DNA from 2 places in the Blastococcus carthaginiensis genome. Region 1 is predicted to be linked to the other one. Evidence: riboswitches for the same ligand, from Rfam matches in the RefSeq annotation. Region 1 holds a riboswitch; the other holds the start of a gene.
The links. Region 1 has a riboswitch for cyclic di-AMP ahead of QOZ88_RS23045 (LysM peptidoglycan-binding domain-containing protein). Riboswitches for the same ligand answer to the same signal wherever they lie in the genome.

Region 1 (3,343 bases):
CCGGCACCGGTGTCAGCACCACCGGCGGGCATCTGACCCATCTGCGAGGCGTTCAGCACACCACACGCCGCCGGCGCGGTGGCCTCCAGCGGCAGCGAGGGGTCCAGCGAGCTCTGACCGGCCTCGGCGTCGTACTCACCGTTGCCGTTCACATCGATACCGTGCACCACCAGCACCGCGGTACCGGCCGCGAACGCCTCCTGCGTGGCCTGATCGATGCTGAAGGTCCGCTCGTAGGTGTAGCTGTCCCCCTCAGGCGTCGGGAAGCGGTCCACCGCCAGACCGCTGTCCGCGCCGGTGTCACCCTCGGTGGTCAGCGACGCACCGATCTCCCCGTAGAAGGGGATGCCGTCGGCAGTGGTGACGATCCCGTCGCCGTCCGAGTCGGCCGACGCCGGCGGGCAGACGCCCTGCGCCCCGATGTGGAAGTGCTGGGCGTGCGGCGAACCGGCCAGCACACCGTTCGCCTCGACGGTGACGATCGCCTGGTCACCCTCCAGCGTGACCATGCCCGTGCCGGTGACACCCGAGTCGTTCAGCGAGCCCAGGTCGGCCTGGTAGCTGCCGTCATGGGCAGCCGAGGCCGCACTCATCGTCAGCAGCGGGAACGCCGCAGCAGCGATCGCGACGGAGGGGATGGCGAATGCCTTGCGCATGGAGACTCCTTCGTCTCGGAGACCCGGAGCGCGGTCTGCTCCGGCTCCCGGGGATGGGTGGCCGGCGCGGTGCTGCGCCGGTCGGTCGTCCGGGTCGGGGAGAACCCAGCGGTCGGTGACACGACGCGCGGAGCGGCGTCTCACCCGGCCCTCGATCAGGGCGTGATCACGTCATGCCCTGCCGTCCACCGTTCGAACGCGCGCAACACGATCGGGTGCATGACGATCTCGTGACACGCCGTCGCGACCTCGGCATCCCCTTCGGGGACGCTCCACCGACGCCGACCGGGGGACGCTCCGGTGCCCCCGGCCCACGGATCAGCCCCAGGTCAGCTGGAACACCGAGATGGTGCCGACCCTGGCCGGCGAAGACTCCCGGCCATCCGACCGACCGACCACGGGTGATCGGCGTACGGCCGGCTCAGCGACGTGCGGAGGAGCGGTGGTTACGGCAGGAAGGCCACGTGCGGGTGGTCCATGTGGTTGGCCGTGGCCGAGCCGCGGTCCGCCATGGGCTGCCACGCCCAGCCCGTCCACGGACCGGCGATCCGCTGCTGCCAGATCACGTAGTCCACGCCGAGCCGGGCCGCGTTGTCGATCACGTACTGGGCGACCGCGTTCCCCTTGGCCGCGTCGGTGTACACCATGAAGTCGGCCGCGCGGCCGGCGGTCGGGCTGTGGCCGGGGCGGGTGAGTACCGTCCCGACGCCGTTCGCCTCGGCGATCTCCTGGACGGCGGGGCGGACGTGCACGTCCCACTGGTCGTAGGCCGCGGACGTCGCCACCGGAGCAGGAGCAGGAGCAGGAGCCGGGGCGGGCCGCTCAGCCCGGCTGGCGCGCTCGAGAACCGCTCCCCCGCCGCTCAGGGCGAGCACCTGCCCGACGCGCAGCACGTTCGCGTTCGGGCCGATGACGCCGAGGTTCAGGGCGTGCAGGTCCTGCCAGGTGGTGCCGTGGCGGGCCGCGATCCCGGCCAGCGTGTCGCCGGCGACCACGGTGTACGACCCCGCGGCGGCGGGAGCCGGCGCCGCCGCCGGTGCCGCCGCCGGTGCCGCGCCGGAGCCGCCGATGGTGAGGACCTGCCCGACGCGCAGGACGTTCGGGTCGGCGCCGATCGTGTCGCGGTTGGCGTCGTGGATGCTGCGCCACGTGGTGCCGTGGCCGGCCGCGAGCTTGCTCAGGGTGTCGCCGGAACGGACCGTGTGCTCGCCGGTGTGGGCGGCCGCGGGGCCGATGGCCCCCAGGGTGACGGCCGAGGCCGCTGCGAGGACCACGGCAGGGTAGGCCACGGCGGTCATGGCGCGGTTGCGGGAGGGACGACGGTGTCGACCCACGGTGCGATGGCTGTTGGGCATGGGGTGGTGAGCCTCTCGCCGCCTGCGGGGTTAGCTGTCGGGTTCGGGCGAGAGCTGCCCGGCCGCGCACGGCGCGGCTTCACCCCGAGGTCCCGGAGGGCCACGAACGGTGGGTCCCCCGCGCCTGCCCGTCGTGTTCGACGCTTCCGGGCGGCCGTGGGCAGGTTCGGCGGGCGACCTCCGGGTCCGCCGGTCAGCGGACGTGCGAACGGTAGGCAAGGCGATCGGCGAGCCAGAAGCTCGAACCCGGCCTTTTCGCGGACCCTCCGCACAGCGGCACGTGGAGTCACCGGACATGAGCGCAGCGCCCCCGTTCGCCCGGACGGATGACGCCGCGGACGCCGCACGAGAGCGGGGGGCCGACGGACGAGTCGGCCTGTACGCCGGGTTCTGTCCACGGGTGCCTCACGGCCTCCCGATGGGCGGTCATCCATCTAGGCCTGCCGTTGCCGGCAGGCTCCAGCGGTCTACCCGCAGGCTCGGGCGGGCCGCCCTCGAACGCCTGCGCGGAGCGGCGGCGGACCACCGTTCCTTCTTGACCTAGCTCCGGGTGGGGTTTACCGAGCCACGCCGGTCACCCGGCGTGCTGGTGGTCTCTTACACCACCGTTTCACCCTTACCGGCGCGGACGCCGGCGGTCTGTTTTCTGTGGCACTGTCCCGCGGGTCACCCCGGGTCGCCGTTAACGACCACCCTGCCCTGTGGAGCCCGGACGTTCCTCGGCGGCGGGGTCTCCCCCACCGACGCGACCGCCCAGCCGACTCGTCCGTCGTGCCAGGCAGTCTAGGCGTCCGGCACATGGATCCGGCAGCGCGCGGGTAGGGAGCGGCGATCCCTGCACACCCACCGCAACGAGGAGGACGACATGGGACTGATCTCCGGACTCGTCAAGGCCAACCTGCTCAAGCGACTGCTCAGCCGCTTCAGCCGACGCAGGCACTGAGGCCCTGCGGCCCGGGCGCACCCGGGCCGCGGTGACCCTGCATGCCGCCTCGGTCACCGCCGACACGCGGCCGGGATCACCCTGACCCCGCCGCGGTCGTGGGCGTCCGACCCGTTGCCCGCCCCGCGGTGGGCGACCCGCTTCCCTCCGACGCCCTGCCCCGTCGTGCCCCAAAGTGTCGTACCCCCGGCTTAGCCTGCGGTTATGTCGGTGGTCGGGTTCGCGGTCGGGGTGACGGTGTCCCCGGTCGACCCGTTCCCCTCGCCGTGGGAGCTGGCCGATCCCGATCCGCAGCGGTGGGACGAGCCGTTGTCCGCGTGGCTGCCGGCCCGGCGCGGCGCGGTGGAGGCCGCCGACCTGCTCGGCCAGATCGTGGTGGCCGAGGCGAA
Region 2 (8,786 bases), on a different contig from region 1:
CCTCCCGCGAAACCGCCGCGGGTCCCGCCGCATTCGTACCCCTCGGCCCGGCGCCGTCGGAGGCGCGGCGGCTGCCCGGGCCGGACGGGGAGAGGTTCCTCGAAGACAGTCACGCTCTGCCCCGCCGCAGTGGGCAGACAGCCAGCGCGCCACCGCCACACTCCTTCCGGGCACAGTCACCCTCCGCCCCGCCGCAGTGGGCAGACAGCCAGCGCGCCACCGCCACACTCCTTCCGGGCACAGTCACCCTCCGCCCCGCCGCAGTGGGCAGAGATCTAGCTGCGTCCGGCGCCCTCCCGGCCCAGTACCCCTCTGCCCCGCGGGTGTGGGCAGAGCGTGACTATCCACAGAAGGGCACATGGGGTCGCACCTGGCCGGGCCCGGTGGACAGGCTCGGCGGGTGCCCGACGACCGTGTGCCAACGGAGTTCGACCTGTGCGGTCTGCTGCGGCGGATCCGCCGCCGGGCCGATCTGTCCCAACGGGAAATGGCGGCCCGGCTGGGCGTCTCGAAGTCCGCCGTGGCCGCCATGGAGGCAGGGACCCGCGGCGTTGACGCCCGGTTGCTCGCCGCCGCGGCGGACCTCGCCGGTCTCCGGCTCGTCCTGCTCGACGATGCGGGTCGCCCGGTCGAAGGCATGGCCGCGGGCGCCGTCCGCGACAGGGCCGGTCGGCGGTTCCCCGCCCATCTCGACACGATGCTCAGCGAGGAACGCGCATGGCGGTGGGAGCACCAGCCCGGGCGACCGCGACCGACGTACACCTTCGACCGGCGAAGCCCGTGGGAGGACGCCGCCGACCGCACCCGCGATCGCCCGGACGACCACCTCCTCCCCCAGCCCGGCGATGCCCCGGAGGAGCGCGCCGCGGCCCGGCGGGCGGGCGCCGCGCGACGGCGGCAGGAGGAGCTGCAGCGGCGCTTCGAGGCCGGGGCTTTCCGGCACATCGACGACGGCTGGACGTGCGCGTGCCCGCCGGAGTGCGACGAGCTGGACGACCGGAGCGGCCGGCCGGTGCACGCCGAAGACTGCCCGTGCCGCTGCGACGTCGGCTGACCGCTGCGACGTCGGCTGACCGGTGCGACGGGGGCTGACGTCGCGACCCGGCCGACGTCGACCGACCGCTACGACGCGGCGGACGCTGCGACGGTCGCTGGCCCGCGGCTACGGAGGCCCGATGGGTCGAGCACGCAGCGTTGAGCCACACCGCCGTCCGGAGAAGTACACGGCCGACAGCGGTCCGTCACCGGACCCCGACGCAGGCCTCCGGCCGCCGGCGCAACCCCGGTGGTCGGCTCGCGAGTCGCGGTCGGCGGCGACGAGCCGGGCAGCACCGAGGAGCGCCGACGGGCGGCGTGTCGGTCGCGTTGTGACCTATCCGTGACCGACCTAGCGTTCCCCGCGGTCCGGCCGGGACCCGCCGTCACCACCCCCGGTGACACCCGGACGGACACCGCCGAACCGTGCACCGGCACAAGCCGTCGCGCGGACCGGGGACCCACCGAAGTTCTGGGGTGAAGCGCCACCGGCCAGTCCGGGGCGCCGGGCGCGTTCCCCGCCCGAACCCGTCAGCTCACCCGGTAGGCGGTTGTCGGAGAACAGGAGAAACCGTCGTCCATGACGACCACTCGCACGTCCACCACCCGTCGTTCCGCCCGCGGGGCGGCGCTCGCCCTGCTCACCGGTGCAGGCATCGCCCTCACCCCGTTCGCCGCCACCGCCTCGACCGGTGACGCCGGGGGCGGCGGCACGGGGCCCGTCGTCACCAGCACCGTTGTCGCCCCGAACCACGCCGCGCAGGTCGCCGTCGACACGGCCCTGGCGCAGCAGGGCAAGCCCTACGTCTGGGGCGGCACCGGCCCGGGCGGCTACGACTGCTCCGGCCTGACCTGGTCGGCCTACCAGGCGGCGGGCGTCGAGATCCCGCGGACCTCGCGGGCCCAGTCGACGGCCGGGGTCTACGTCGACCGCGCCAACCTGCAGCCCGGCGACCTGATCTTCTTCTACGACCCGGTCGGCCACGTCGGCATGTACATCGGCGACGGCCTGATGGTGCACTCCTCGACCTACGGCAACCCGGTCGCGGTCGTGCCGGTGGATTCGATGTGGGGCTACAACACGGCGCGTCGCGTCGTCTGACCGGCTCCGGTTCCCCGGCCGTGCGCGCCCGGCCGGGGAACGGCGGCACGGCCGGGGACGGCGGCGCGGCCGAGGACGGCGGCGCGGCGGGGAGACCGCCGCGCGGCTACGCGTGGCGCAGCGTCGCCCGCTTCAGCCGCACGATCAGCCGCATCCCGCCGGAGTCCTCGAGCTCCCGCTTCCGGGCGCGCAGCTGCTCGCCGAGCTGTTCGAGGCGCTCCTCCCCCAGGGCGTGCGACTGGGGGAACATCCGCTGCTCCTCCTCCATCGTGTGGTGGCGCACCGTCTTCTCCAGCATGCGGACCTCGGTGGTGAACTCCGGGTCGGTGACGTCCAGGCGCATCACGGTGGCGACCTGGTCGTCGATCTGCCGGTGCTCGGCGTGCGCGAGCGCCAGCAGCGGCGAGACGTCGGGGACCGCGGGGTAGAACAGCTCGTCCTCGATCTGGGCGTGGATCTCGATCTCGCGCAGGAACCGGTCGCGCAGCTCCTCGCGCCGGCCGGTCTGGTCGTCGGTGGTCTCCGCCAGCTCGCGGAGCAGCCCGCGCAGCACGTCGTGGTGTGCGATCAGGACCTCGTCGGCCTTCACCGGGCCGCCTCCGCCCCCGTGGTGATCGCCGTCGGGGGGCGCCGGCGGGCCCGCCGCCGCACCTCGACCGCGCCGTCGCGGACCCGGGTGTCGTAGCAGGGCAGCGGCGCCGTGGCCGGCCCCTGCGCCGGCTCCCCGGTACCGACGTCGAACCGCGACCCGTGCCACGGGCAGACCAGCTCGTCGCGGTGCAGCCAGCCCTCCGCCAACGGGCCGCCCAGGTGCGGGCAGCGACCGCCGAGCGCCCGCACCTCCTCGTCGGTGCGGACCAGCACGACCGGCACCCCGTCGGCGGTGACCTCGACCGGCTCGCGGTCGGGGAGGTCGGCGAGGCGGGCCACCGGGGTGAAGACCCGCGGCGACCGGCCGGCCGCGGAGTGGTCGACGCCCAGCCGGTGGCGGTAGGAGAGCACGCCGCCCAGGTAGCCGCTGGCGAGCACGAGGGCGTACCCGGCGGCGGCGGTCACCCGCGCCCGTGCGGCGCGCCCGCGGCCCCGGTCGGCGAACGACCACGTGTAGAGCGCCAGCGCGGCGCTGTTGAGCGCGCCGTGCACCATCCCGACCCGGCGGGCCTCGTCGTGGGCGTGCTGCCAGTCGGTCATCCCGGTCGCGGCCGAGCCAACCGCGCCGGCGATCCCCAGACCGACGACCGCGCGGGCCGCCTGCCCGGCACCCGGACCGCCGCGGCCGGTGGCGTCGAGGCCGTCGAGCAGGGCGGCCGCACTCCACGAGCCGATCGGTACCGCGACGAGGACCGGGTGCAGCGGGTGCCCGAGCCAGACACCGTGCAGCAGGTCCTGCAGCGGGCGGGCGTACCGGCCGGCCAGCAGGAAGGTCAGCGAGACCCCGTGCTCGACCTGGTAGCCCGGCGCGTCGAGCACCTGCCACGCCTCGACGCGGTCCACCGCGCGCTCGAGGAGGTCCCGGACGCTCACCGGTGCGCGTCTTCCGTCGCCATGGCCTACCCCCTGCCCAGGCCTCCGGAGGTGGAAACCGCAGGTGGTCGACGGGTCCGGATGGTCGTAGCGTCCGGCGGCATGGCTGATCGAGCGTTCCGGACGATGCTGGAGGGCGGTTCCTACTTCGAGGCGCCGCGGTGGCGCGACGGGCAGTGGTGGGTGTCGGACTTCTACCGGCACACGGTGAGCCGGGTGGCGGCCGCGGGCGGCCCGGAGACCGTCGTCCTGGAGGTGGAGAACCAGCCCTCGGGGCTGGGCTGGCTGCCCGACGGCTCGCTGCTGGTGGTCTCCATGAAGGACCAGCGGCTGCTGCGGCTCACCGACGGCGAGGTGTCCACCCACGCCGACCTGTCCGCGGTCTGCGGCGGACACCTCAACGACATGGTGGTCGACGCCGCCGGCCGGGCCTACGTCGGCGACTTCGGCTTCGACCTCATGGGCGGCGGCGCACCGGCCCCGGCGTCGCTCAAGCGGGTCGACCCCGATGGCACGGTCACCGTCGTCGCCGAGGGGCTGCGCTTCCCGAACGGCTCGGTGATCACCCCGGACGGCGGCACGCTGCTGGTCGGCGAGACCTGGGGCAACCGCTTCTCGGCCTTCGACATCGCCGCCGACGGCTCGCTGGGTCCACGACGCACGTGGGCCGAGTTCGGTCCCGAGCCGGTGGGCGGTTCGGTCGAGGAGCTGCTCGGCCAGGTCGTCGTCGTCCCGGACGGGTGCACCCTCGACGCCGAGGGGCACGTGTGGGTCGCCGACGGCTTCGGCTCGCGGGTGCTGCGGGTCGCACCCGGCGGGCGGGTGGTCGAGGAGATCGCCGCGCCGGACGGCCTGGGCACCTACGCCTGCGCGCTCGGTGGCGACGACGGCCGCACGCTGCTGCTGTGCTGCGCGCCCGACTTCTACGAGCACACGCGGGCGCCGGCGCGCGAGGCGGTGCTGGTGGCCACGGAGGTCGCCGTCCCGCACGCCGGGCTGCCCTGACCCCACCCCGGCAGACCGCGAGGGCGGCCGGGGAGATCCCCGACCGCCCTCCCGGTGCTACCGCCGGATCAGGGAGCCGCCGTCGTGAAGGCGCCCGGGCCGACCCGCTGGATCTCACCGGCCGACGGGATGCCGAGGAAGCCGGCGATGCTCCACGCCGAGGCGTAGAGGTCCCCGCCCTCGATCTCCAGGCCGGTCGGCATGGTGACCTGCGCGGTGGACCGGTCGCCGTCCCGCTCGATCCGGGTGAGCTCGCCGACCGTCGACGGGTCGAAGTCCGTCGGCGGCGGGCCCTCACCCATCGGCGCGCCCTCGAGCACGTTGGAGACGTAGACCGTGCCCTTGCGGTCCACGGCCACCCCCGTGACGCCGGTCAGGCCATCGATGACGCCGACCTGCGTGCCGTGCTGGTCCAGCACGTACACCCGCGCTGCGCCGGGCACCTCCGCGCCCAGCGTGCCGACGTAGATCTTCCCGTCCGGCCCCTCGGTGATCTCCGTGGGCACCGGGTCGCAGCCGACCGTGCCCGGGTTGTTGAACGCCTCCGCGCACCCCTCGACGTCGGTGACCACCGGCGGGACGAAGAAGGTGCTGATCTCCCCGGTCTTGCGGTCGATGGAGAGGACGGCGTTCGCACCGGCGTCCGAGACGAGGATCCGGTGCGGCTGGGCGAGCACCGAGAACGGGTTGGACAGCGTCTCGAACGGCTCGCCGTCGACGAACTGCTGCTGGCCGTCGGGGTTGTTGTCGAGCTCGTACTGCAGGAGGTCCCAGGTCCGCAGGATCTCCCCGCCCGGCGTCGCCTCGACCACCTGCTGGCTGGGCAGGCCCTCGCCCGCCTCCGGCGGACCGGCGAACTCCCCGATCGCGACGTAGATCAGGCCGCGCACGTAGTCGACGCCCTGGGCGTTGCCCAGGCCGGACAGGATGGTGTGGGACCGCCCCCCGCGCGGGTCGATCCAGGTCACCTCCCCCGTGTCGGCCTCGGCGACGATAAGCCGGCGCCCCTTGTACTCGCTGAGCTGCCGTGGTCCGTCGAGCCCTCCGACGACGGTGGTGACGTCCCCACCCGGGGCGTGCCCCTTGCCGTCGTCCGCGCCGGCCGCCGCCGGTGACACGACGACCAGCGCCATGGCCGCGGCTGCACCCGCCGCCGCCTTGAAGTACCGCATCCCTGTTCTCCCTCGATCGACTCCCCGTGGAATGCGGGCGAACCTGCCAGGGAGCCGGGTGCCGCAGGCCATGCTCTGTCTCGCCGCGATCACGACCGTGCGCGCCGTCACGGACTGCGATGCATCCGACTTGCTGGGTGACCCGGTTCGGGAACTCCCGGGTGAGAGCGCGGTGACCTGCGGTTCCTCAGCCGCGAGGCGGCCGCACCCCGGGCATCGCGCCGTCGGGGCGGGCGGCGGGACCGGGGAAGAGTTCCGCCCGGCCGCGGCCGAGGAGCTTGGCGTCGTAGAGCGCGCGGTCCGCGCCGCGCATCAGCTGGGAGGCGCTGTCGCCGGTCGCGTGCTGGGTGACGCCGCAGGAGAGCGGGACGTCGGGGTGCAGGGCGCAGATGCGGCGGACGAGGGCGAGCGCGTCGAGGCCGCGCGTCCCGGGCAGCAGCAGCGAGAACTCGTCGCCGCCGTGCCGGGCGAGCACCGCACCGGCCGGCAGCTCGGCCTGCCAGACGTCGGCGACCCGGCACAGCACCCGGTCGCCGGCCTCGTGGCCGTAGGTGTCGTTGACCTGCTTGAAGTGGTCGACGTCGAGGAGCGCGGCCGACAGCGGCTCGCGGGTGCGGGCCGCCTCCGACAGCAGCTCGTCGAGCGCCTCGTCGAAACCGCGGCGGTTGCGCAGCCCGGTCAGCGGGTCGCGGCTGGCGCCGGAGGCGCGGATGACCAGCCGGCGGATGACGACGCCGAGGCCGACCAGGACCGCGTCCAGGCCCAGCGCCGTGGCCGGCGGCACCTGACCGGAGGCGTGCATCGCCGCGGTGACGGCGCCGACGGCGAGCGCCAGGTGCACCCACGCCCGGCGGCCGGAGAAGAACAGGTGCGCGTCGACCACCACGAAGGCGATGAGCGCGGCGGCGGCCAGCGCGGTGGCGGGGTCGGGGCTGACCAGCACGCCGATCGAGATGAGCACGGTCGCCGAGCCCACGACGACGTCGAAGACCGGGCGCGGCCACCGGGCACCCCAGCGGCCGACGCCGGCCGCCGCGGCCAGCGCGGTGAGCGCCAGGACGAGCAGGACGGGGCGGTGCGCGCCCGGCCCGGCCCCGGCGGTGATGAGCAGCCCGGCCGCGCCGCCGAACCCGTAGAGGATGGCGAGCGTCTGCGCCATGACGCGCAGCGTCGCCACCTCGGGCGCTCGGGAGCGGCTCACCCGTCGTACATCGGAACCGCGCGATCCCACCTTGAGACCCCGGCCGGGTGATCCCCTCGCAGTGGTCAGCCGGCGAGGTGCGCGGCCAGCCGGTCGAGGAAGGGCAGCTGCGCCTGCACGATCTTCGCCCGCGCGGTGGTGAGGTCGAACCAGGCGGCCCGGTCGATCTCCGGGAACTCCTGCACGCGCCCCGATCGCGGCGGCCACTCCAGCGGGAAGGTGCCGCTGCTGATCGCCGTCGCGTCGAGGTCCCCCTCGGCCGCCCAGACGGTGAGCAGCTTGCGGCCCCGCACCTCGCCCAGCGGGTGCAGCGCCGCGGCGGGCACCGGCCGGCCGAGTTCCTCGGCGAACTCGCGGCGCGCGGCGGCCTCGCCGTCCTCGTCCGGGCCGTGCTCGCCCTTGGGGATCGACCAGGCGCCGTCGTCCTTGCGCGCCCAGAACGGGCCGCCCATGTGGCCGAGCAGCACCTCGACGCCGTTCCCGCCACGGCGGAACAGCAGGACGCCGGAGCTGCGGACGGGCGGCATGCGTCCAGCCTCGCAGCAACTCCCGACCACCGGCGCCCGGGCCTCCGCCCGGGCGCCGGTGCGTCGTCGTCCCGGAGCCCCGTTCCGCGAAACGGTCCCGTCCGGACCGGGACGTCCGCCCCTGTCGGCCGGGACGTCCCCGTCCCTAGCGTCGACCCCAGCTCCAGCCGACTCCCGACGAGGTGCCATGACCGCCGCGGTCCTCCCCCGCCCCGAGCTGCCGACCCCCGTCCCCTCCTCTCCTGCTCCGCCCGCGCCGGGCGGCGCCGCGACCGCCTACCAGCGGGTGCTGCACCGGGCCGTGCACCGGGAGCTCCGGCTGCTGGCCGAGCTCGCGTCGTGGGCGACCACCGACGACGCCGGCCGCACGACCGAGCTCACCGAGCACGCCGACCTGGTCGCACGGGTGCTGCTCGCGCACCACGCGGTCGAGCGGGAGCGGCTGTGGCCCGCGCTGCTCCGGTCGCTGCCGGCCGCGGAGGTGGACGGCGCCCGGCGGCACCTGCTCGCATGGACGGACCGGACCGCCCCGCTGGACTCCCGGCTCCGCGACCTCTCGACCGCGACCCGGCAGTGGGCCGTGGCCGGCACGGGCCCCGCGCGCGACGCCTTCGTCCGCGCCTGCGGGCTCGTCGCCGACGCCGTGGCGGAGCCCACCGCGGCGGACGAGGCCGACCTGCTGCCGCTGCTCGCCGCCCACCTGCCGGCCGGTGAGTGGGCCGCCGCGATCCGCGCGTCGGGGTCGACCCTCTCGGGCCGCGAGCAGATGCTGGTGCTGGGCCTCGTGCTCGAGGACGCCTCGGCCATCGACCGCGCCCGCGTGCTCGCCGCCCTCCCGCCCGCCGTCCGGACCGCGTGGCGCGCGGTCGGCCGCCGCAACCACCGCGCCGCCGTCGTCCGGTTGCGCGGCGCACCGCCGGCCCTCTGAGCGCCGCCGGCCGGGCCGGGACCGTCGGTCCTCCGCCGTAGCGTGGCCGTCATGGGGGACGACGGGCTGGACGCGCACTACTGGCTGAGCTACCTCAGCGAGGTGGGCACCGGCCTGCTGGTGCGCGCCCAGTGGGAGGGCATGCGGTACGCCCGCGACGCGGAGGTCGCCGGCGCGGTGGCCGACCCGCCGGCGCTGCTGCCCGAGGGCGCGGAGATCCGGCTGGACCAGCAGCTGAGCGACCAGCGCACGGTCGTCGCCGCCTGGGGCGGGGTGCTCGCCCGCATCGACG

Region 2: linked by a shared signal. The riboswitch ahead of QOZ88_RS17535 (C40 family peptidase) and the one ahead of QOZ88_RS23045 (LysM peptidoglycan-binding domain-containing protein) in region 1 are both predicted to bind cyclic di-AMP.

What each region holds. Positions count from the first base shown of each region.
Region 1 covers NZ_JASNFN010000058.1:58-3,400, reverse strand. Annotated here, with positions in the region: gene QOZ88_RS23050 (hypothetical protein) at 1-656, opposite strand, end outside; gene QOZ88_RS23045 (LysM peptidoglycan-binding domain-containing protein) at 1,103-1,945, opposite strand; cyclic di-AMP (ydaO/yuaA leader) riboswitch at 2,019-2,164, opposite strand; RNA gene rnpB (RNase P RNA component class A) at 2,375-2,776, opposite strand; partial or broken gene QOZ88_RS23035 (hypothetical protein) at 3,159-3,343, shown strand, end outside.
Region 2 covers NZ_JASNFN010000024.1:58,455-67,240, reverse strand. Annotated here, with positions in the region: gene QOZ88_RS17540 (helix-turn-helix domain-containing protein) at 401-1,054, shown strand; cyclic di-AMP (ydaO/yuaA leader) riboswitch at 1,443-1,600, shown strand; gene QOZ88_RS17535 (C40 family peptidase) at 1,616-2,137, shown strand; gene QOZ88_RS17530 (hemerythrin domain-containing protein) at 2,244-2,726, opposite strand; gene QOZ88_RS17525 (Rieske 2Fe-2S domain-containing protein) at 2,723-3,661, opposite strand; gene QOZ88_RS17520 (SMP-30/gluconolactonase/LRE family protein) at 3,764-4,666, shown strand; gene QOZ88_RS17515 (ScyD/ScyE family protein) at 4,735-5,838, opposite strand; gene QOZ88_RS17510 (GGDEF domain-containing protein) at 6,026-7,039, opposite strand; gene QOZ88_RS17505 (NUDIX domain-containing protein) at 7,105-7,566, opposite strand; gene QOZ88_RS17500 (hemerythrin domain-containing protein) at 7,754-8,494, shown strand; gene QOZ88_RS17495 (DUF5925 domain-containing protein) at 8,546-8,786, shown strand, end outside.